DNA from 3 places in the Haloactinospora alba genome. Region 2 is predicted to be linked to each of the others. Evidence: predicted binding sites of a transcription regulator. Region 2 holds the regulator's gene; each other region holds the start of a gene.
What was found. Region 2 encodes LexA, which represses DNA repair genes until DNA is damaged. Its sites were predicted from a motif close to TCGAACANNTGTTCGA; they were not measured.
Positions count from the first base shown of each region.

Region 1 (7,919 bases), 1.3 Mb from region 2:
TCGGAGGTCTTCTCGCCGCGCTGGTGGTAGGCCTCGTGGCGCTGGTCGAGGGGCCTGTTCTGCGCCAGGCGCACGCGGCCGAACGTGCGGTCCGGTTGGGCCGCCTGATCGGGGCCGGCCGGGTGGGACCGGCACGTGTACGCCGTCCGCGCACCCCCTATTGTGCAGGGGCCAGAGATATGGGGAAGCCACGTTCCGGATTCCTCCCAGGCCTGAAAATCGGGACATCCTCCGGAAGGACCTGGTGAAACGGTGCTCGACTGGATCTCTGCTGCTGCGGTCGCGGTGGCGGCGGTGGCAGCGCTGTCGTTCTACGTCTCCTGGCGTGCGACCCGATTGGACCGGTTACACACGCGGGTGGAGACCGCCTACGCCGCCCTGGACGCCGCACTGGTGCGTCGGAGCGCTGTCGTGCTCGAGCTCGCCTCGACCCCTGGACTCCTCGAACCCGCCTCCGCCGTCCTGCTCGCGGACGCCGCGGTCCGTTCCCGCCGTTCCCACGCGTGCGGTGGAGGGGAACGGGAGCTCGCCGAGAGCAGTCTTTCCCGGACGCTGCGCGCGGTGGTGGGAGAACCCGGTTTCCGTGCGGAGGTGGCGTCCGGCGGTTACTCCCGTGGGGGAGCGGACGGTGAGCTGCTGGCCGAGGTCGAGGCGGCCGCCAAACGCGTCCACCTCGCCCGCCGCTTCTACAACGACGCTGTCGCGAGTACCCGCGCGGCTCGGATGAGCAGGTTGGTGCGTGCGCTCCGGCTCGCCGGCAGCGCCCCCCTGCCGGAGTTCTTCGAAGCCGATGATGAACCGCCTTCGTTCGACACTATGGCGTAGATCTCCCGGCAGCTTGGACGGTGAGGACAATCCCGGAACGGGGGAAGGTGGTATGTCCAGAAGGAGAAGGTCCTGACCGTTTATCATGGGAAGGGGCGCGCACGGTCAACTGCCGTGCGGCGCTGCACGATCCATCCTCCGCGTAACGAGGTGAACCTCGTGTCCGCTCAGAATTGGGAGTCCGCCACTGTGGCCAACGCCAACACTGATGAGAACGTAACCGACAGCACGGTCGGTACCACCCGCGTTAAACGGGGCATGGCAGAACAGCTCAAGAACGGCGTGATCATGGATGTGGTCACCCCCGAGCAGGCCAAGATCGCCGAGGACGCCGGTGCCGTCGCGGTTATGGCGCTGGAGCGGGTGCCCGCCGACATCCGTGCGGACGGCGGGGTCGCCCGCATGTCCGATCCGGACATGATCGACGGCATCATCGAGGCCGTGTCGATTCCGGTCATGGCCAAGGCCAGGATCGGCCACTTCGTCGAGGCCCAGGTGCTGCAGTCCCTCGGTATCGACTTCGTCGACGAGTCCGAGGTCCTCACCCCGGCGGACGAGGCGCATCACGTGGACAAATGGGGGTTCACCGTCCCGTTCGTCTGCGGTGCCACCAACCTCGGCGAGGCGTTGCGCCGTATCGCCGAGGGAGCGGCCATGATCCGTTCCAAGGGCGAGGCAGGAACCGGGAACGTCGTTGAGGCGACGCGGCACATGCGGGCCATCCGAGCGGAGATCCACCGCCTGGGAACACTGGACGGCGCTGAGTTGTTCGGGGCGGCGAAGGAGCTGGCAGCACCCTACGAGGTCGTCCGGGAGGTGGCGCGGCTCGGGAAACTCCCCGTCCCGCTGTTCTCGGCCGGAGGCGTCGCCACTCCCGCCGACGCCGCGCTGATGCGGCAGCTGGGCGCGGAGAGCGTGTTCGTGGGGTCGGGGATCTTCAAGTCCAACGATCCGGGCAAGCGCGCCGACGCGATCGTGCAGGCCACGTTGCACTACAACGATGCCGAGGTCATCGCGAAGGTGTCCCGCGGTTTGGGGGGTGCCATGGTTGGCATCAACGTCGACAACCTGGACGAGAGCCAGCGCTACTCCGAACGTGGGTGGTGAGGGGAAGGCGGAACCCCGCCGGCCCGGACCACGCCTTCGGAACGACGGAGCGCAGTGGTCCGGGCGGATGCCGCTCCTCTCCCGTCGCACGGAAACCGAGTGAGGTCGTTTGTTGTCCACCCACCCCGTCATAGGTGTGTTGGCTCTGCAGGGTGACACCGCAGAGCACGTACGTGTACTGGAGGATCTCGGGGTTACCGGAACGGAGGTGCGCCGCCGTGCCGACCTCGACGCGATCGACGGTCTGATCCTCCCCGGAGGCGAGTCGACGACGATGTCCAAACTCGCCGCGCGGTACGAACTACTGGAACCGCTGCGGAAACACATCGGTGGTGGCATGCCTGTCTACGGGACGTGTGCGGGCATGATCCTGTTGGCCGACCGGCTCTTGGATGAAGCCGAAGGGCAGCAGAGCATCGGCGGCATCGACATGACCGTGCGGCGGAACGCCTTCGGCCGCCAAACCGAGTCGTTCGAGGCCCCTGTCGCGATCGATGGGATCGGCGAGGAGCCGCTGGAGGCGATTTTCATCCGCGCCCCCTGGGTGGAGTCCGTCGCGGACGGGGTCACCGTCCTCGGTTCGGTCACGCGGGGAGGCCACGCCGGTAGGATCGTCGCCGTACGGCAGGGGCCACTGCTGGCTACGTCGTTCCATCCCGAACTCACGGGGGATACGCGTGTCCACAGGCTTTTCGTCGACATGGTGAAAGGACAGGCATACTCATGAGCGGCCACTCAAAGTGGGCTACCACGAAGCACAAGAAAGCCGCCATCGACGCCAAGCGAGGCAAGCTCTTCGCCAAGATGGTCAAGAACATCGAGGTGGCCGCGCGTACTGGCGGTGGCGATCCGGAGGGCAACCCGACGTTGCTCGACGCGATCCAGAAGGCGAAGAAGAACTCCGTCCCGCTGGACAACATCGAACGAGCCCGGAAACGCGGTTCCGGTGAGGAAGCAGGCGGCGCCGACTGGCAGAACATCATGTTGGAGGGCTACGCCCCGGGGGGAGTCGCCCTGCTCATCGAGTGTCTGACCGACAATCGCAACCGTGCCACCTCCGACGTGCGTATGGCCGTCACGCGTAACGGGGGGTCCATGGGTGACCCGGGCTCGGTCTCCTATCTCTTCAGCCGCAAAGGGGTCGTGATCGTCCCGAAAAGCGAAACGACCGAGGACGAGCTCACCATGGCGGTACTGGACGCCGGCGCTGAGGACGTCAACGATCTGGGGGAGTCCTTCGAGGTCGTCTCCGAAGCCACCGACCTGGTGCCGGTCCGTAGCGCGCTGCAGGAGGCCGGGATCGAGTACGACTCGGCCGAGACCTCCTTCCTACCCAGCGTTGAGGTTCCTCTGGACGAGGAGAACGCAAGGAAGGTCATGCGGGTCATCGACGCGCTCGAGGACTCCGACGACGTGCAGAACGTTTACAGCAACGCTGACATCCCCGACGAGGTGCTCGAGAAGGCCAGCTGACCACCGGCGGAGCTCGGAGGTGGAGACCGCGGCTTTCCGCCGCGTGGTGGATGTTCGGTCGGAAAGAGGGTCGATATGGTGAACTCTGCCGGAGCGGCACGTGCTGTTCTGGCAGATGTTCCCTCGTCGATTCTGAGAAAGGCCTAGCATGACCCCCCCGAGCGACAACCCTCACGAGTACGGGCAACAGTACGGCTGGTCGCAACAGCCGGGTGGCTCGTCGCACCAGGACGGACCGGGGGCACCGCCGCCGCAGCCACCGGGCCCGGGCAGGCCCCAGTCCACGGACTGGGCCGGAGGGCTCAGCGGTCTCTTCGACTTCGACTTTTCCGAGTTCATCACCGCGAAGGTCATCAGGATCCTCTACATCCTCGGGATGGTCCTCATCGGGCTCCTGGCGCTGGGCAACCTCGTCTCCTCGATAACGATGATGGCCACCGGCATGTCCGTGTTCAACGGAGTGCTCTGGTTCCTGCTCACCCCGGTGATCGCCGTGGTCGCCACGGTCCTGTTGCGTGTGGGGCTGGAGCTGCTGATCGTGGTGTTCCGGATCAGTGACGACATCTCCGCTCTTCGTCGGCGGAACGGCGTGTGAGCGTCCGCTCCCCGCACCGGCTCCGACCGCGGGGAAACAGCCGGTTGTCGTGTGCCGGATGGCCACCACCCTCCACCGGCACGGTAGGGTATACGAACGGACGTTCGAGTGTGGGCCGGGAAGAGGGACGCCGAGGATGCGGGTTCTGGGAATCGATCCGGGACTTACCCGGTGTGGCCTCGGTGTCGTCGACGGCGCTCTCGGCCGGAGGCTGTCGTTCGTGACGGCCGGTGCCGTGCGTACCAGCTCGGACTGGGAACTGTCCGAACGGCTGCTCGGCATCGAGCGCGGCGTGCAGTCATGGCTCGACGAGTACTGTCCCGACGCTGTCGCCGTCGAGCGCGTGTTCGCGCAGCACAACGTCAGCACGGTGATGGGAACGGCCCAGGCGAGTGCCGTGGCCATCACGTGTGCCGCTCGTGGCGGGCTTCCCGTGGCCTCGTACACGCCCAGTGAGGTCAAGGCGGCGGTAACGGGCAGCGGGAGGGCGGAGAAGCAGCAGGTCCAGGCCATGGTGGCGCGACTGCTCGCGCTCGAGGCAGCGCCCAAGCCCGCTGACGCGGCTGACGCGGCGGCGTTGGCGATGTGCCACATTTGGCGCGGTGGGGCCCAGGACCGGATCGCCCGCGCCCAGCAGGAGTTCCACCGCAAAGCGGGGACAGCACGACGCGCTCGCGGCGTGTGAGTGCGTGTCGGTCCCTGGACCCGGGACCACAGCCGGAGGGAGGTTTCTCGTGATCGCGTCCCTGAGCGGGCGTGTCGCCACTCGCGGAGCCGAGACGGCGGTGCTCGAAGTGGGAGGTGTCGGCCTGACCGTACAGTGCACCCCCACGACCCTCGCTGGTCTGCGCGTGGGTGAGACGGCAACGGTGGCCACCTCACTGGTCGTGCGGGAGGACTCCCTCACCCTGTTCGGGTTCGCTGACGGGGACGAACGGGACGTGTTCGAGCAGGTGCAGGCGGTGGGAGGCGTTGGTCCTCGCCTCGCTCTGGCCATGCTGGCCGTTCACCCGCCGGACGCGCTGCGTCGCGCGGTCGCTGCTGAGGACACGGCGGCCCTCACCCGGGTGCCCGGGATCGGTAAGAAAGGCGCGCAGCGGATCGTTCTGGAACTGCGGGAGAAGTTGGCCCCGCCGGAGGACGAAGGCACGACCGCCACAGAGCAGCAGGCCATTCCCGCCACGGCGGCCTGGCGGCCACAGGTCGTCTCCGGCCTGGTGAACCTGGGATGGTCCAACCGGGACGCCGAGGCCGCGGCCGATGCTGTCGCGTCCGAGGCCGAGGATCCGCAGGCCGATGTCGCGTCCCTGCTGCGCAGCGCGCTGCGCAAACTGAGCCGCGTGTAGCGGACCGGCAGGAAAGGAGTCGATGACCCCCGCCATGGCCGAACAACGTGATGTGGTCTCCCCCGACGCCGAGGTGGACGAGCACGCTGTCGAGAGCGCGCTACGGCCCAAACGGTTGGACGACTTCGTCGGCCAGGGCCGGGTGCGGGAGCAGCTGTCCCTGGTGCTGCACAGCGCACAACAACGCAGCAGTGTTCCCGACCACATCCTCATGTCCGGCGGCCCCGGGTTGGGGAAGACGACGATCGCCATGATCGTGGCGGCGGAACTGGGAGCGCCGTTGCGGATCACCTCCGGCCCGGCCATCGAGCGCTCCGGGGACCTCGCTGCCGTGCTGTCCACCCTCCAGGAGGGCGAGGTGCTGTTCCTGGACGAGATCCACCGTATGGCGCGGCCGGCGGAGGAGATGCTGTACGTGGCCATGGAGGATCTCCGGGTCGACGTCGTCGTGGGGAAGGGACCCGGAGCAACCGCGGTTCCGATCGACATAGCACCGTTCACGCTGGTCGGAGCGACGACCAGAGCGGGTTTGCTGCCGGCGCCGTTGCGCGACCGGTTCGGGTTCGTGGCGCACATGGACTTCTACCGTTCCGACGAGCTGGAGCTCATCCTGCGCCGTTCCGCGGAGATGCTCGCCGTCGAGCTGGATCGGGACGCCGCGGCGGAGATCGCCGGACGGTCCCGGGGGACGCCGCGGATCGCCAACCGCCTGTTGCGGCGGGTGCGTGACTACGCCGAGGTGCGTGGGGACGGCAGGTTGACCGTGTCGACGGCGCGTTCCGCCCTGGCCTTGTACGAGGTGGACGAACAGGGCCTGGACCGGCTGGACCGGGAGGTGCTGGACGCTCTGCTGCGTCGCTTCCGCGGCGGTCCGGTCGGGCTGTCGACGCTGGCGGTGTCGGTGGGGGAGGAACCGGAGACCGTCGAGGTGGTGGCCGAACCGTTCCTGGTGCGTTCCGGTTACGTGGCGCGTACGCCGCGGGGTCGGGTCGCCACCCCCGAAGCGTGGTCGCACATGGGAGTCACACCGCCGTCGGACGCCGCTTTCGGCGCGGCCGCTCTCGTGGAGCAGGACCAGGAAGAGACGTGAGAGCACCAACGGCGCGGGGCCGGCCGTCCACTATCGTGGGGAAACGGACGGGGCGCGGTGTGTCCGGGAGACGGGTGGTGTGTTTCCTCGGGAACACGAGCCCGGCTTCGCTCGTTGCCCCGTAGTGTGCTCCCACAGCCCGCGTTGCGGCAGCAGAGCTGTAGATCCGTGGCGGGTACGGACCCGAACGATAGGAAGGACGCCCCGTGCAGGGCCATTACATTCTCCTCGCCGACGCCGCCGACGCAGGTGGCGAGAGCATTCTCCAGATGATCTGGCCGATCGCGCTCATCATCCTGGTCTTCTGGCTGCTCTTCTGGCGCCCGCAGCAGAAGCGCCGCCAGCAGGAACAGAAGATGCAGTCCACACTGCAGCCGGGTGCGGAAGTGCTCACCAAGGCGGGATTCTACGGAACCGTGGTGGAGGTGCGGGACAACGAGGTGGAGCTCGAGATCTCGCCCGGTGCACGGATCAGGATGATGAAAGCCGGAATCGGTGAAGTGATCACTCCGAACGACGGCATATCCGACGACACCCCGGTGGAGGACCGGCCGGACTTCCCCGGTGACGACCGCCCCTCCTCGTAGCGGCCCGGGGCGTCCGTGGGAAACGCCCCCCACGTGTCCGGTGTCTCCTGCCTTTCGCCCTGGACGGAGGAGAACCGGTTTCTGTCGTCGGGCCACAGCGGGAGTCCGGCAGCTGTAGCGCACGTCGCGTCCGATGCTCTCAGCCGCTGGGTGTTGTCGGCATAACGGCCCAGCATGACCGTACCGATTCTGTCCGGAACGTAACCGGTACGGTCGTGCTGGGCCGTTATGTCTGTCCCGTCGGTTTCTCACGAGGGGCGGGCCAAGCGACAACGAAGGCGAGAGAACCGGATCATGCCTGTGAACGTGGCCGACACCATCACGTCGGGTACGCGCGATATCCCCGATTACCCCCAGCCGGGTGTGATGTTCAAGGACATCACCCCGCTTCTGGCCGACCCCCGAGCGTTTCGCGCGGTCGTCGACGCCCTTGTCGCCCGGTACCGGGACGCGGGTGTCACCATCGACACTGTGGTGGGGCTGGAAGCGCGCGGGTTCATCCTCGCGGCCCCGGTCGCCATCGGGCTCGGAGCCGGCTTCGTTCCGATCCGCAAAGCTGGGAAACTTCCTGCGAAGACGCACAGTGAGACGTATGATCTGGAGTACGGGACAGCGACGGTTGAGATGCATACGGATGCCATCGCGTCCGGAAGCCGCGTCCTGATTGTCGACGATGTCCTGGCCACGGGTGGCACCGCGCAGGCCGCGGTGGAACTGGTCCGCAGAGCGGGTGGTAGTGTCGTGGAATTCTCGGTTCCGTTGGAACTCGGTTTCCTCCGGGGTCGGGAGAAACTGACGGACGTGGACGTGTGCGCGCTCGCCGTGGCGTGAATGGCACCCTCCCACGCCGTCAGCCCCTGTCCGTCCGCGCGGCCGGGTCGGCTGTGGGAACGAGC
Region 1 is NZ_VFQC01000001.1:1,220,923-1,228,841, forward strand. It holds gene FHX37_RS23465 (hypothetical protein) at 1-74, opposite strand, end outside; gene FHX37_RS05585 (hypothetical protein) at 253-825, shown strand; gene pdxS (pyridoxal 5'-phosphate synthase lyase subunit PdxS) at 1,015-1,932, shown strand; gene pdxT (pyridoxal 5'-phosphate synthase glutaminase subunit PdxT) at 2,045-2,659, shown strand; gene FHX37_RS05600 (YebC/PmpR family DNA-binding transcriptional regulator) at 2,656-3,405, shown strand; gene FHX37_RS05605 (DUF4282 domain-containing protein) at 3,554-4,000, shown strand; gene ruvC (crossover junction endodeoxyribonuclease RuvC) at 4,137-4,685, shown strand; gene ruvA (Holliday junction branch migration protein RuvA) at 4,735-5,346, shown strand; gene ruvB (Holliday junction branch migration DNA helicase RuvB) at 5,381-6,436, shown strand; gene yajC (preprotein translocase subunit YajC) at 6,643-7,023, shown strand; gene FHX37_RS05630 (adenine phosphoribosyltransferase) at 7,318-7,854, shown strand.
Region 1: a site for LexA is predicted at 4,093-4,108, ahead of ruvC (crossover junction endodeoxyribonuclease RuvC). Genes of this name have one in related genera too.

Region 2 (7,919 bases):
CGGCGATCGAGAAGGCGTCCATCACGCCGGCCAGGGTGGAGCCCTGCTTCCCGAGCTTCATGAAGACCTCGCCGAGGCCGTCGTCCGGGTAGGATCCGGCGGTGATGTAGCCCTCGGCGCCACCCACCGTGAACGACACGGTCTCGCTGGGCCGCTTCTTCGGCAGCCGGCGCCGTACCGGCCGGTTCACCTCCACGACCTCGGGTTCGGCGCTCTCCGCTGTCTTCTCCGTGTCCTGGGTCCCGCCCGAGGACAGCGGCTGTCCCACCTTGCAGTTGTCCCGGTAGACGGCGAGTGCCTTCAGGCCGAGCTTCCACCCCTCGAAGTAGATCTGCTCGAAGTCCTCGACGGTGGCCGACTCCGGAACGTTCACGGTCTTGGAGATGGAACCGCTGAGGAACGGTTGGGTGGCGGCCATCATCCGCACGTGGCCCATGGGCTCGATGTAGCGCCGCCCCATGGCGCAGTCGAACACCTCGTAGTGTTCCGGGCGCAGCCCCGGAGCGTCGACCACGTGGCCGTGCTGGGAGATGTACTCGACGATCGCCTCGATCTGCTCCTGGGGGTAGCCGAGGCTCGCCAGGGCGCGCGGGATCGCCTGGTTGACGATCTGCATGGACCCGCCGCCGACCAGCTTCTTGAACTTCACCAGCGAGAAGTCCGGCTCGACCCCCGTAGTGTCGCAGTCCATCATGAAGCCGATGGTTCCCGTCGGGGCGAGCAGCGAGGCCTGCGCGTTACGCCACCCGTTCTTCTCCCCGATCTTCAGGCAGTCCTGCCATGCCTTGGTCGCCGCCGTGTGGATGGGCTTCTCCAGGTCGCCGACCAAGCGGAGGTCGTCGTTGGCCGCGGAGTGCTTGCGCATCACGCGTTTGTGCGACTCGGCGTTGCGGGCGTAGCCCTCGTAGGTCCCCACGATCCCGGCGAGTTCGGCGCTGCGCTTGTAGGCGGTACCGGTCATCAACGACGTGATACTCGCGGCCACGGCACGTCCCCCGTCGGAGTCGTAGGCGTGGCCGGTCGCCATGAGCAGCGCGCCGAGGTTGGCGTAGCCGATGCCGAGCTGCCGGTAGGCGCGGGTGGTCTCGCCGATCTTCTCCGTCGGGAAGTCGGCGAACGTGATGGAGATGTCCATCGCGGTGATGACCAGCTCGGTGAGCTTGGCGAACCTCTCCGTGTCGAAGGAGTTGTCGTCCCGGAGGAACTTCAGCAGGTTCAGCGACGCCAGGTTGCAGGAGGAGTCGTCCAGTGACATGTACTCACTGCAGGGGTTGCTCGCACTGATCCGGCCCGTCTCCGGGTTGGTGTGCCAGTCCTGGATCGTCCCGTCGTACTGCAGGCCCGGGTCGGCGCACTCCCAGGCGGCCTGGGCCATACCGCGGAACAGTTCGCGGGCGTCCACCGTGGTCAGCACCTCGCCGGTGGTACGCGAGGTCAGGCCGAAGTCCGACCCGGTCTCGACCGCGCGCATGAACGCGTCCGACACCCGGACCGAGTTGTTGGCGTTCTGGTACTGCACGCTGACGATGTCCGAGCCGCCCAGGTCGACGTCGAAGCCGGCGTCGCGGAGGGCGCGGATCTTGTGCTCCTCACGCGACTTGGTGTGGACGAACTCGCTGATGTCGGGGTGGTCGACGTCCAGCACCACCATCTTGGCCGCGCGCCGGGTGGCGCCACCGGACTTGATGGTTCCGGCGGAGGCGTCGGCGCCGCGCATGAAGGAGACGGGGCCGGAGGCGGTACCGCCGGAGGACAGCAGCTCGCTGCTGGAACGGATCCGGGAGAGGTTCACTCCGGCTCCGGAACCACCCTTGAAGATGGTTCCCTCCTCCTTGTACCAGTCGAGGATCGACTCCATGGTGTCGTCCACCGACAGGATGAAGCACGCTGACACCTGCTGCTTCGAGGTGGTGCCGACGTTGAACCAGACGGGAGAGTTGAAGCTGAACAGCTGGTGGACCAGGGCGTACTTGAGCTCGTGGTCGAACGCCTCGGCGTCCTCCTCGGAGGCGAAGTACCCGTTGTCCCGGCCGGTCTCGGTGTACACACCGGCGACACGGTCCACCAGCTGTTTGAGGCTCCACTCACGTTCCGGACTGCCGACAGCGCCACGGAAGTACTTGCTGGCCACGATCTGGGTGGCGTTCATCGACCACTCGGCCGGGAACTCCACGCCACGCTGTTCGAAGTTGATCGAGCCGTCCCGCCAGTTCGTCATCACAACGTCGCGGCGCTCCCACTCGACCTCGTCGTAGGGGTGCACACCCGGTGTGGTGAAGACGCGCTCCACCTTCAGTCCTTTGCGCTTGCCTTTACCGCCGCGTCCCGCTGTGCCGCTGGTGGTTTCCGTCATCGTCTCCGCTCCCCCTGCAAAATCACCCGTACACGCCACCCGGCGGCCGGGCGGCGCGGTGTCAGCTTCTGGACCGCTCGTCAGGAGTGCTCGCCCGGATCGTCCCGGTCACCGCGTAGTTTGGCGATCTCCTCCTCGAAGTCCGCGACCGACTCGAAGCCCCGGTAGACCGAGGCGAAGTGGAGGTACACCACCTCGTCGAGCTCGCGCAACGGTTCGAGGATCGCCAGACCGATCTCCTGGGCCGGAACCTCGGCGACACCCTTGTCTCTGATCTCCTCCTCGACCTGCTGGCCGAGTTTCGCCAGGGCATCCTCTGTCACGGGCCGGCCCTGGCAGGCCCGCCGGACACCAGCGATGATCTTGTTCCGCGAAAACGGCTCGGTGACCCCCGAGCGCTTGACGACCATGAGCAGCACGGCCTCCTGCGTCGTGAAGCGGCGTTCACACTCCGGGCAGGCCCGCCGCCGCCGTATCGCGGAGCCGTCCTCGGTTGAGCGGCTGTCAATCACCCGGGTGTCAGGATGCCGGCAGAACGGACAGTGCATGCCGGTACGCCTCCCCTGGGGTGGATCAGAGTCTCCACACGCCAACTAACTGGAACAACACAATTCTTGGACGCTTGCTTCCAAGATCATCACTAGATGTTGTGGTTAACTTATGACCACAGGCCGATGTTCGCAACTCCTGACACCGGCGATGCGCGAGGAGAGCTTGCCCACCATGGCAGCGCGGCCCCGTCTTCCGGCGGGCTCCCGGAACATCGGTCTCCACCGCGCCGACCGCGGCGCGGGAGCGGAGGGGGTCGGCGCTACCGGGGGCTCTCCGCGGTGGGGAGGACGAGGGTCTGGCCGGGAACCAGCGTGGAGTCGGAGAGGTCGTTGAGCTCCACGATCTCGTGCACCGTGCGGCGCGGATCCTCACCCGGGCGGATCTGCTCGGCGATCCCCCACAGCGTATCGCCGTCCCGCACGGTGATCGTGGTCGTCGCCGAGCCCGGGAGCATCGCGTTCGGGGTAGGCCCGGACGCGGACGCCCCGGCTGCCACGGCGGTCATGACCACCATCGCCACCCCGACCGTGGCCGCGAAGCACAGCACCGAGACAAGAGCCACACGGCCGCGCCGCGTGAGCCGCATGCCACGACCGCCCACCGCCGCGGCGCGGAGGTCCGTCAACCCCGCGACGGGACTCGTCCCGCAGCTGTCCTGGCGATCCTCAGTGTCCGCCCGCCACTCGGGGATCTCCACCGTCCAGTCGAAAAGAGCCGGTTCAGACATGGTTCCCACCTGAGAACGCAATTCGTTAGAACTAACGTTCGATTAAAACTGTATATCGGCGCGGTTTCATCGCCGATTCGAACCTTTGTTTGATATCCTTTATCGCAGGAATCAGCGCTAGACACGTTCCGCTGCGGTACCCGCGCCGCTCACTGACGCGCACCGGATACCGTCGCCAGACGGCCGACCGTGAGATTCCGCCGATAGCCCTTACACCGACCGCCGAGGAGGCCGGCTGTGCCGGAGGAAAACCACCCGACGCAGGAACCTCGTCCGGACGGGGTCTCCATCACTGCGTTCCGGCCTGCGGTTTCGGGTAGCGACAGCGGCCGGAACTCCTCCGCCCAGCCGAGCAGCGCACCCAGCCTCACAACCCGGCAGCAGAGCGTCCTGAACTGCATACACCGCTACGTGCGGCAGCGCGGATACCCGCCGTCCATCCGGGAGATCGGCGACACGGTCGGGCTGTCGAGTCCGTCCAGTGTCGCGCATCAACTGAAGGTCTTGCAACGTAAGGGCTATCTCTACCGTGATCAGAATCGCCCACGTGCGGTAGAGATTCGCATTCCGGGACAGCCTCCGGTCCGTTCGTGGGAGCACGCGGCGGAGGACCCGGCCTCCGACAGCGCGAGTTCCACCGACGTCCCGGTCGTGGGGCGGATCGCCGCGGGTGGCCCCATCCTGGCCGAGGAGTCGGTCGAGAACACTCTCACCCTCCCCAAACAGCTCGTCGGCGAAGGCCGGCTGTTCATCCTCACCGTGATCGGAGAATCCATGGTGGACGCCGCGATCACCGACGGGGACCTCGTCGTGGTACGGCAGCAGCCCGACGCCGACAACGGTGACATCGTGGCCGCGCTGCTCGACGAGGAGGCCACCGTCAAAGAGCTGAAACGGGAGAAGGGGCACGTGTGGCTCATGCCGCGCAACGCGTCCTTCGAGCCCATCAACGGCGACGAGGCGACGATCCTGGGCAAGGTCGTCGCGGTCATGCGCCGGGTCTGAGCCGAACGCTCCCCTGGGCGCGCCGCACCGTCCGCTCCCCCGCGCCGGCGAACGGGTCTCAGGCACCGTCCGCGGCACGCCGTACCGCGGCCTCGGCCAGTTCCTCAGCCTCGGACAGGACTTCCTCATCGGGGATGGACGAGCTGGCCTGGAAGTCGACCGACGCCGTGTAGCACGTCGCGGTGTACAGGTTGGACACCTGCACCCCCACGCACCCCCATGTGAAACCCGAGTCGAATTCGTACCAGGAGCGGGCCTCGTCCCCGATCCCCGAGAGCTCCTCCGGTGCGTGCTCCTCGGACTCGGCCCGGAGCATCTCGGCCGCGTCCGCGCTACCGTCGTCGCTCCAACCGCCGGTACTGCTCACCATCACCAGCCGCGCGGCGGCGGGGACGACGGAACCGTCCTCGGAGGTGGTCCACTTGCACTGCCGGCCGTCCCGACGCTGGCCCAGTCCGGATATCGGCTCGGCCGTCTCGGTGTCGTAGTCGGCCACCAGCCGTTCCAGGACCTCGCCCTCGGCGACGGTGCATTCCGGAGCGCCGCCGAACTCGCTCCTGGTGGTGGTGAGGGTGACGATCGCCCACACGCCTCCCGCCACCAGCAGCAACGCCAGCACGGCCAGGACGGCGACCATGGCCACCGCGCACCCCCGGCTCCGCTTGGAGGCCAACGTCGCGGCGGAAGACGCTCCCGCCGCGGACTGGCTCTCCGGTGCCGAACCCGCATGGGGGTGAGCCGGCCGCTGCGGCAGCGGCCCGGGCCTCTGGTCGGGACCGCCGGAAGGTGGCTGGCCCATGGGGCGCCTCCCCTTCGTGGAACGTCTCCGAATGTCCTCGTGCTCCGCCGCTGTGCCGGACCACGCCCGCACCAACTATGCCAGGAGCCCCGGCGGGGCTCCGCCCTCCCCGGAGCACCTCGCGGCGTCCCGCCTCCGCCGGACGGGCCAGGCGTGCGGTCGCGGACACACGCGCTTCCCGCCGCGGCCGTGCAGGAACGTGGAAGCTACAGGGCGGAGGCGATCCGGTCGGCGACCGAGGAGACGCCATCCCGCGCCTCGCCGTAGGAGAGCGCGTCCCCGCCGTCGGCCTCCTCGCCGCTGTAGAAGACGCGTACCACCAGGTTGTCGCGTCGGAACGCCACCTCGGCCGAACCCGCCCCCGGTGTACTCGACCAGACCACCGCCTCCGGGCCCACTGACGGTACGGGTTCACTCCTGTCGATCCCGGTGGTGGAGGTGAGACGGGCGAGTTCCTCGCGCGCCGCGTCCGCCCCGCTGACGCCCCCGGCCTTGTCCGTGAAGTGGGCCTCGTAGTCGACGTGCAGGACCCGCGCGGGCGCCTGTGCGGAGTCCACGGAGGTCCACTCGCACGTGGCGCTGTCCGACCCCGCCAACAGCCCGTGCTCGTTGGTCTCCAGCAGCGCCCGCGGCACCACGGACTCCACGGTGTCCGAAGCGAGGGCACCGCAGGCCGGGGCGCTCGCGTACGCGTCGTCGGGGCTGGCCTGGGTCGCCGGTTCCTGACGCTGCCAGACCAGCCCCACGGCGGTCGCGAGCGCGGCGATGACGACCGCCGCCGCGCCCGCCCACAGCCAGTGTCGGGGCCGGGGCCGCTCCACCATCCGCCGCGTCTCCCGGAACAGCGGGGAGAGCCACGTACGGCGGGCGTTGTCGAGCCGCTGCCTCATCGGGAGTCAGCCGACCACGATATTGACGAGCTTCGGAGGGCGTACCACGATCTTGCGAATCTCCCGGTCTCCGACGAAACCCTGCACCTTCGGGGAAGCCAGCGCGCGCCGCTCCAACTCCTCCTCGGAGACGTCGGGGGCGACCTCCAGCTTGTCCCGGACCTTGTTGGCCACCTGTACCACACAGGTGACGGATTCCTGAACCAGCAGCTCCGGCTCGGCGGTACGCCAGTTTCCGATGGCGACCGATCCGGTGTGGCCCAGCCGTTCCCAGCCCTCCTCCGAGACGTAGGGAGCGACGAGGGACAGGGTGACGGCGATGACCTCGGCCGCCTCCCGCACCGCGGGGTCGGCCGCCCCGCAGCCGGTGTCGATGGCTTTGCGGGTCGCCGTGACCAGTTCCATGACCCGGGCGATGGCGACGTTGAAACGCTGCATCTCGACCGAGCTGGTGACCTTGTCGATGATCTGGTGCGTGGTCCTGCGCAGCTCGGTGTCACCGCCCGCGGGATCCGTTCCCGGTGCCGACGCGGCTCCGGCCTCGGTCATGACCCGCAGCGCCCGGTTCAGGAACCGCAGGGAGGCGGCCGGGGAGACGTCGGCCCAGTCGACGTCGTCCTCGGGCGGACTGGCGAAGACCATGGTCAGACGGACCGCGTCCACACCGTAGTTGTCGATCTCCTCCCCGAGGTCGATCCCGTTTCCCAGGGACTTGGACATCGCGCGGCCGCCGTTGATCACCTGCCCCTGGTTCAGCAGCCGGGTGAACGGCTCGACGAAGCCGACCATGCCCATGTCGTGGAGCACCTTGGTGAAGAACCGGGCGTACAGCAGGTGCAGGGTCGCGTGCTCGACCCCTCCCACGTACTGGTCGACCGGCCCCCACTTCGCCACGCTCTCCGGGTCGAAGGGGGCGGTGTCCAGGTTCGGTGAGCAGTACCGCAGCGGGTACCACGAGGAGTCCACGAACGTGTCCATGGTGTCCGTGTCGCGCTGCGCGGCCCCGCCGCACTGCGGGCAGGCAACGTTCACCCAGTCGGTGGCGGCCGCCAGCGGGGACACACCCTTCGGGTCCAGGTCCGAGCCCCGCAGGTCGTCCGGGAGCTTCACCGGGAGCTCCTCGTCGGGGACGGGGACCTCACCGCAGTCCGGGCAGTGGATGATCGGAATGGGGGTTCCCCAGAACCGCTGCCGGGACAGCAGCCAGTCGCGCAGCCGGTAGTTCACCGCGCCCCTGCCGGTGCCCTGTTCCTCGAGGATGCCGACCATGCGCCGGATGGCCTCCTCCTTGGCCAACCCGTCCAGCGGACCGGAGTTGACCATCGTGCCCTCGCCCGTCGTGGCGACACCCGTCTCGGCCGGGTTCCCCTCCCCGGTGTCCAGGACTTCCCGCACGGGGAGGCCGAGCTGGAAGGCGAAGTCGAGGTCGCGCTGGTCGTGGGCGGGCACCGCCATGATCGCGCCGTGCCCGTACTCCGCGAGCACGTAGTCGGCCGCCCACACGGGAATGCGCTCCTGGCTCGCGGGATTGACCGCGTACCGGCCCAGGAACACGCCGGTCTTGGTCCGTTCGGTCGACTGCCGCTGGATGTC
Region 2 is NZ_VFQC01000001.1:2,472,789-2,480,707, forward strand. It holds gene FHX37_RS11105 (vitamin B12-dependent ribonucleotide reductase) at 1-2,353, opposite strand, end outside; gene nrdR (transcriptional regulator NrdR) at 2,434-2,901, opposite strand; gene FHX37_RS11115 (LysM peptidoglycan-binding domain-containing protein) at 3,165-3,632, opposite strand; gene lexA (transcriptional repressor LexA) at 3,870-4,637, shown strand; gene FHX37_RS11125 (hypothetical protein) at 4,696-5,436, opposite strand; gene FHX37_RS11130 (hypothetical protein) at 5,643-6,326, opposite strand; gene leuS (leucine--tRNA ligase) at 6,333-7,919, opposite strand, start outside.

Region 3 (7,919 bases), 1.5 Mb from region 2:
GGCCCAGATGGTTGGTGCCGAACTGCATCTCGAAACCGTCCGCCGTGGTGCGGTACGGCAGGGCCATGACCCCGGCGTTGTTGACCAGCAGGTCAACACGTTCACCGCGAAGCGACTCGGCGGCTTCCCGCACCGAAGCGAGGTCGGCGAGGTCGAGCCGCAGCAGTTCGACGCGCGCTCGGGGAACCTCCGAACGCAACCGTTGCAGCGCGCGTTCCCCCCTGCCGTGGTCCCGGCAGGCGAGCACGGTCCTGGCACCCAACCGGGCGAGCTCACGGGCGGCGACGAAACCGATACCGCTGTTGGCGCCCGTCACCACGGCCGTACGGCCGCTCTGGTCGAAAGCGTCGGACAGCTGCCAGGAAGGGGAACGCAACGTACGGACCTCCGGTCGCGGGTGATCGGCCCCGCCGGACGGAACGCGCAGCGAACCGGGGCGGGTGACCTTACCCACGAAACCGTACTAATGCTCGATGTCATTATCCAGTCGGAGGGGGTGACACGTTCCCGGCTCCGGAGGCGTCGACCAACCGCCTGCACATCGCGATCCGCGGGGCCACGGCGATCCCCGCCCGCTCCTCCTCCCGCCAGCGGGCGTGCAGCTCGGCACCCCACGCCAGGGAAGGGAGCTCAGCGAACCCCCGGCGCGTGTAGAACGGGGCGTTGAACCGCACGTCGCGGAACGTCGTCAACGTCACCCACGACAGGCCGCGCTCCCTCGCCCGGTCGCACACCGCCCGCAGCAGCGCCGTGCCCAACCCGGCGCCGCCCCGGTCCGGGCGCACCGCCAACTCCTCCAGGTAGGCGGCGCGGCGGTCTCCCCCCGACCACTCCGGCGCGAGGGCGGCCCCCAACGTCGACACCGCGGCGTAGCCGACAGCGGGACGCCCCACCACCAGGACCCACGCGGCACCGCGCAGGACGTGTCGGGGATCGCCGTCCGGAAGGTCCAGGCCGGCCGAGGCGAACAGCGTGGCGGCAGCGCGCCCCGCAGCGACCAGGTCAGGCACGTCGTCGTTCTCCATCGGGCGGACGCGGGGTGCGCTCCCCGCGCCGGTCGCCGGATCGGATCCGGAGGCAAAGGACGGCATGCCTCCTGATCCTCGGTGAGCATGCTGATCCCCGTCCACCGAATTTCCGTGCGGGGAACCGCAAGCGCGGTGTCTCCGCGCCCCCGCCCGTGGGAAAATACCGTCGCGCAACCGGAGACCCCCACCCAGGAGACCCCGCGATGGTGACAGGTGCTGACCACTCCCGGCTGGCTCCGCTCACCGCCGACGACCCCCAGCGGCTCGGTGCCTTCCGGCTCATCGGTCGGCTCGGCGCGGGTGGTATGGGCATCGTCTACGCCGGCCGGGACGCCGCCGACTATCCGGCGGCGGTCAAGATGATCCACCCCCACTACGCCGCGGACGCCGGCTACCGGGAGCGGTTCAACCGGGAGGTCCACCTGGCGCAGCGGGTCCAGGGACGCTGTATAGCCCCCCTGCTCGCGGCCGACACGGAGGCCGAGCTCCCCTGGCTCGCCGTCGCCTACGTCTCCGGCCCCACCCTGCACTCCTACATGGCGGCGAACGCGCCGCTGCGCGGCGGCGACCTCACCGGTTTCGCCGCGGGTCTGGCCGAGGCCCTGGCGGCCATCCACCGCGAGGGCATCGTGCACCGTGACCTCAAGCCCGAGAACGTCATCCTCGCCTCCGACGGGCCGAAAGTCCTGGACTTCGGGATCGCCCAGGCCCTCGACGACGTGTCGATGACCCACACTGACGCCGTGGTGGGCACCCCCGGATGGATCAGCCCGGAACGCTACGACGGCGAGCGCGCCGGCTTCGCCTCGGACGTGTTCTGCTGGGGCGGGCTGGTCGCCTACGCCGCCAGCGGACGCGCGCCCTACGGCGCCGGGCCGGTCGACGTACTGCGCTACCGCACCGTCAACGAGGAACCGGACAGCGCCGCTGCGGAACTCCCCACCGCGTTGCGCGGTGTCGTCCAGCGAGCCCTCAGCCGCTCACCCGCGGACCGTCCGACGGCGGCGGAGGCACTCACCGCCATCACGGGCGAACCCGCCAGCGACCACCCAGCGGGCGAGAGCGGGCACGAGCACCTCACGCGTGCCGCCACGCGCCTCCTCGACGCCGGATGGTCCGTGACCTCCGCCAGCACCGCCCTTCCCCACCAGCCGCTGCGTGCCACGACCGCGCAACGCCCCATCACGTTCGCGGGAAACAGCGTGCACACTCCCGCCGAACTCGCCGAACTGTTCCGTACCCATACCCAGCGCGCGGAGAACTGGCTGTGCGACAACGGTGCGGGCAAGCTGCGCGCCTGGCTGGACGACATCGGAGACACCGCCTTCGACCGGGACTACCTGTCCGGGATAGCTGGCAGGGAGGCGGCGGCGGTCGCCATAACCGCCTTCCTCGCCGCCCAGCTTCAGGACTCCCCGCCCACCTACCGCGGACACGACGCCAGCGTCAGCGGGCTGCGTGCCCTCGCGGAGGGCGGTCCGGCCGAGCACCAGGTACTCGCCGAGATCGTCATCAACGAGGTCTCGCTGATCACCGCCGCCCACCGCTGCGAGCACGCGGAGTGCGACACGCGCTGTGTGCGGTTGGAACGTGTCGGGCACCGAGCCCGTGGTGTCATCGACGGCGCGCTGCTGACCGCGGGGGAACTCGGGTTCCGGTTGGACCCGACGGAACGCGATCGGGCCGTGGCTCTGGCGGTCGTACTCATCGACGAACCGGCACGGGGGCGCCCGGCGCGTTCGGCGCTGCGCGCATGGCCCGCGCTCGCCCTGCCGTGGTGGCGCGCGCTGCTCACTGAGGCGCTCACCGCCGATCCCGGCAGCCTCGAGGGGCTACGCGCACTGGTCGCGGTCCAGCTGCTCGCCCCCGCCGCGCGTGCCGCGGCCGGTCCCCAGTGGCGCCGCCTCCTCAGACCCGGCACGTGGTTCGGACCGGGGGCGCCCCGCGTGTTCGTCCTGGCGCTGTTGCTGTGGTGCGTCTGCGGCTACGCGTTGGGAACGGTTCTCCGCCTCGCCGCTCCCGGCACCTTCCCCGCCCATCCGCAGGCCCCCGATAACTCCCCCGTCGCGACCGGTCTCGTCTACCAGACCGAAATGTGGCCGGCGTACCTGCTGATGGCCCTGGGAACGGCGCTCGCCCCCGTCCGCCTGCGACCGGCCGCCGTCGTGTACGGCACCTTTGTGACCGTGCCGCTCAGTCTGGTGCCGCCGTACCTGTCCCGTCCGCCGCTACTCGTGCCCGCCATGGTCCGTGACCCGCTGGTGAGCACCCTCACCGCGATGGGCCAGGGCGCCCTCGTCTGGACCGTGCTGGCGCTCCCCGCCGGGTTCGCGCTCTTCCTCTGGCTGATCATCTCCACACTGAGCGCCCGCGTTCCGTGGAGCCCCGCCCGGCCGCTCCTGGCGGAGCACCGTCCGTGGGTGCGTGCTGCCGCCGCTGGTGCGGGCTTGGGGGCAACCATCTGGACCCCGGTGTGGGCACTGGTGCTGTTGCTCGGCGGCGCGGAGGGAGAGCTCGCCGGCACCGGACAGACGAGCGTGGCCCAGGCGGAGGCGGCTCTCACCCTCCTGCTGCTGGCCTCCCTGCTCATGGGAACCGCCGCCTATGCCCTGTGGCGGTTCACCGGTGCCCACCTGCTCTGGATCTCCGCTGTCTGCGGTGTGTTCCTGATGGAGGTCTTCGCCGGCCACGACCTCGACATGCCCGTCCCGGGAGTGGGGGCGTTGACGTTGTGGCTGGTGAGGCAGGAACCCGATGCCGCGGGATGGGGTGCGCTACTGTTCCTGTTGCCCGGAGCGTTCGTCCTCGGCGCGTGGCTGAGCGAACGGTTGCGTTACCGGAAGTCCGCACCCGCCCCCGCAGCGGTCCCACACGGTTACTACGCGCCACAGCCGTACTGGGGCCAGGCCACGCCGTACCCCGGCCACGGCGGACAACAGTACGGCCACACCCCGCCGCCGCCCGGTGCCGCGGCCCCGCCGGCGCCCCCCACACGGGCGGGAGCGCCGACACAGGCCCCACCGAGTGGGCAGGCGCCGACCCGGGTGGACCCCGGGGAGGGGGACACGTCGGTCCAGGGGTGAGAAGGCCGCGCCGTGTCCCACGTGTTCGGGAGCGCGGTAGAGCGTTGATACTGGGGAGGGCGCGTCGGGTGCCCGAGCGCGTCCGTCCGGCCAGGAGCGCTTCTTCGGGACTCCGGTCAGGGAACCCCGCGGACGCTCGTACCGCGGGCGGGCGGGAGTCCACACCGGCACGTTCCGGCCCCGCCACCGCTTCCGGCGCGGTCGGGGAGGCCGGCCCCGTGGTCGCCTGCCACGTCGTGCGGACGGCCACATCCACACCACGAGAAAGGAGAACGACGCGCTCTCCCTTCCACCCGACGGGTGGGGTCCGCGTCGACCGTTCCATGAGACTCTCCCAGTTCTGGCAGCGCATGCACGAGCAGTTCGGTGAGACCTACGCCGAGAGCCTCGCCCGCGACCATGTGTTCGAGGAACTCGGGTCGCGCACGGTCCAGCAGGCACTCGCGGAGGGAGTGAGCGTCAAGGAGGTGTGGCGGGCGGTGTGCGACACCTTCGACCTGCCGCCGACACTCCGGTGAGACGTTTCGTACTGTCTCGCCTCCGTTCGGGACCCGGCAGTCGAACAGAAGTTCGGGTATGCTGGTAGTGCGCTCGGGATGCTGGTGCGCGCCGGGGACGTCCGACGCGCGTGGCTTCCGGTCCGACCGTGTGCCGGGAGAGGGCGTCCGTCTTGTCCCCAGGCGGCGGTCCGCGTCGCGAAATGTCGCCACCACCGCGTAGCGTCATCTCCGGAATGAAGAAGACACCGTCCCAACAGGGGTTCCCCGTGGCTGCTGCTGATCAAGAGAAGGCTCTAGAAACCGCGCTCGCCCAGATCGAGCGACAGTTCGGCAAGGGCTCTGTCATGCGCCTCGGTGATGACGACCGTCCTCCGGTGGAGTCCATCCCCACAGGCTCGATCTCGCTGGACGTCGCCCTGGGGATCGGCGGTATCCCGCGGGGAAGGGTCGTGGAGGTGTTCGGCCCCGAGTCCTCGGGCAAGACGAGCGTCGCGCTGCACGCCGTCGCCAACGCCCAGAAGCAGGGAGGGATCGCCGCTTTCGTCGACGCGGAGCACGCCCTCGACCCGGACTACGCGAAGAAGATCGGTGTCAACACCGACGACCTGTTGCTGGCCCAACCCGACACCGGTGAGCAGGCACTGGAGATCGCCGACATGCTGATCAGGTCGGGTGCCGTGTCCATCCTCGTCGTCGACTCCGTCGCGGCACTGGTTCCGCGCGCGGAGATCGAGGGCGAGATGGGGGACAGCCACGTGGGACTGCAGGCCCGCCTGATGTCCCAGGCACTGCGCAAGATCGCGGGCGTGCTCAGCCAGACCGGGACGACCGCGATCTTCATCAACCAGCTTCGGGAGAAGGTCGGTGTCATGTTCGGGAGCCCGGAGACCACGACCGGTGGCCGGGCACTGAAGTTCTACTCCTCCGTCCGCCTGGACGTGCGCAGGATCGAGACCCTGAAGGACGGCCAGGAGTCCGTCGGTAACCGGACCCGGGTGAAGGTCGTGAAGAACAAGATAGCCCCGCCGTTCAAACAGGCGGAGTTCGACATCCTCTACGGGATCGGGATCTCCCGGGAGGGCGGGCTGATCGACCTCGGCGTGGAACAGGGGATCGTGCGCAAGTCGGGGGCCTGGTACACCTACGAAGGAACCCAGTTGGGCCAGGGCAAGGAGAACGCGCGGAACTTCCTGGGCCAGAACGCCGACATGGCCAACGAGATCGAGAAGAAGATCAGGGAGAAACTGGGCGTGCGTTCCCCCGGCGACAACAGCTCCGGCGCCAGCGGCGCTGCGGGGGAGAGCAAGGAGACCGAGGACTCCGGCAAGGACACCGGTACCGGCGGCAAGGGGACCGGCGCGGGGAAGGAAACCAGCGCCAAGAGCGGTAGTACCGGTTCGGGCGCGGCCGCGACAAAGCGCACCACCAAGGGGAAAGCGACCTCCTCCTCCGCTGATGAGTGACGGGCGGCCAACCCAGGACACGTCCGTTCCGGAGGCCCGAGCCCACGAGTCCGAGAGCCCGGAGGGCAGAGCACGCGCTCTCTGCCTGCGGCTTCTCGCCACAGCCCCCCGGACCCGGGCGCAGCTGGAACGCGCACTGCGGCGCCACGGGACCGACGAGAGTGTCATCGACACGGTCCTGGAGCGTTTCGATGCCGCAGGGGTGGTTGACGACGCCGCGTTCGCCGACGCGTGGGTCGAGTCCCGCCACACCGGTCGCGGGCTGGGACGCGCGGCGCTCACGGCCGAACTACGGGAACGCGGCGTTGACGAGGAGACGATCCAACAGGCCGTCGAGGACCTCGACCCGGACCAGGAGGAGGCGACCGCGCGGGAGCTGGTGCGGCGCAAGCTCCGTTCCACCCGCGGGAAAGCGGTCAGTGTTCGCCTGCGCCGCACCATGGGGATGCTGGAACGCAAGGGGTACCCGGCCGGACTGTCCTACCGTTTGGCCCGGGAGGAACTGGAAGCCGAGGGCGCGGACGTCGATCTTCCCGAGCCCGACACCACCGCGTTCGAGTAGGGCTACTCCTTCTCCTCCGTTGCTTCCTCTGCTTCCTCTGTCTCCTCGGTGTCCTGCGGTTCGGAGCCGGTCCCACGGCCGCCTCCGGATACCAGTTCGATCTCCGGGACTCCCGCCGGGGCGAAACCGAAGATCCTGCCGTAGAAAGCGAGCTCGGCCTCCAGTGCGCGCTGCTGCGACTCCGCCGCGCGGAACCCGTGCCCCTCGCCCTCGAATTCGAGGTGAGCGTGGCTCAGCCCTTGTTCGGTGAGCGCGGCGGCGAACTCGGCGGCCTGCGGCGGTGGAACAACCGGGTCTTGGGTGCCCTGCAGCAGTAGTACCGGTGCCTGGATGTTGTCGGCCTGGTTGATCGGGGACCGCTCGCGGTAGGTGGCCTCGTAGCCGGGGAGCGGGCCGATGAGCGAGTCGAGGAACCGCGACTCGAAGTCGTGGGTTTCCTCGGACAGCCGCACCAGGTCGGTGACGCCGAACACGGAGACCCCGCAGGCGAACGTGTCCCGGGTGAGGGCGCTCAGCGTGGTGAACCCTCCGGCGCTCGCGCCGCGGATCGCCAACCGCTGCGGGTCAGCGGTCCCGTCATCCACCAGGGACTGGACCACGGAGACGGCGTCCTCGACATCGATCACGCCCCACTGGCGCTGCAGCCTTTCGCGGTACGTGCGGCCGTAGCCGGTGGAACCGCTGTAGTTGACGTCCACGATGCCGAGGCCGCGGCTGGTGAAGTACGCCTTGGCGAGGTCCAGCTCGGTGCCGGAGCAGCCGACGGGGCCACCGTGCACCCACACGATGTAGGGAGCGGGGCCGGTGCCGGTCGCCGCGGGGTTGGTGGGCGGGTAGACGTTGGCGTGTACCGCTCCGCCGTAACGCCCGTTGACCGAGACAGTGCGCGGTTCCGGCACGTAGTTGCTGTCGGGCAGGTCGTCCTGCGAGCGCCGGAGGGTCTGGGTGTGCCCGGTGTCGGGGTCGAGCTGCACGAGCCGTTGTGGCGTGTCGGCGGCGGCCGCCACCCCCACCACCGTGTTCCGGTCGCTGGCCAGCGCCTGCCAGCTCGTCAACGGGGTGCTCACCGCCTCCAGCTCGGCACTCTTCGGGTCGTACACGCCGACGGAGAGGTCCGCGTGGCCGTACAGGGTGACCACACGGCCGTCGTCGAGGAGCTGATAGGGCTGCATCCCGAGGGTGAACCCTCCGCAGAACTCCTTCTCCGCGGGGTAGAGCGCGAAAGCCGGCCCCGTGAGGCCGATCTGGTAGAGGTTCCACCAGCCCGGCCAGTCGGAGAGGAA
Region 3 is NZ_VFQC01000001.1:973,616-981,534, forward strand. It holds gene FHX37_RS04515 (oxidoreductase) at 1-454, opposite strand, end outside; gene FHX37_RS04520 (GNAT family N-acetyltransferase) at 480-1,091, opposite strand; gene FHX37_RS04525 (serine/threonine-protein kinase) at 1,232-4,111, shown strand; gene FHX37_RS04530 (DUF3046 domain-containing protein) at 4,435-4,629, shown strand; gene recA (recombinase RecA) at 4,878-6,074, shown strand; gene FHX37_RS04540 (regulatory protein RecX) at 6,067-6,636, shown strand; gene FHX37_RS04545 (S9 family peptidase) at 6,639-7,919, opposite strand, start outside.
Region 3: a site for LexA is predicted at 4,670-4,685, ahead of recA (recombinase RecA). Genes of this name have one in related genera too.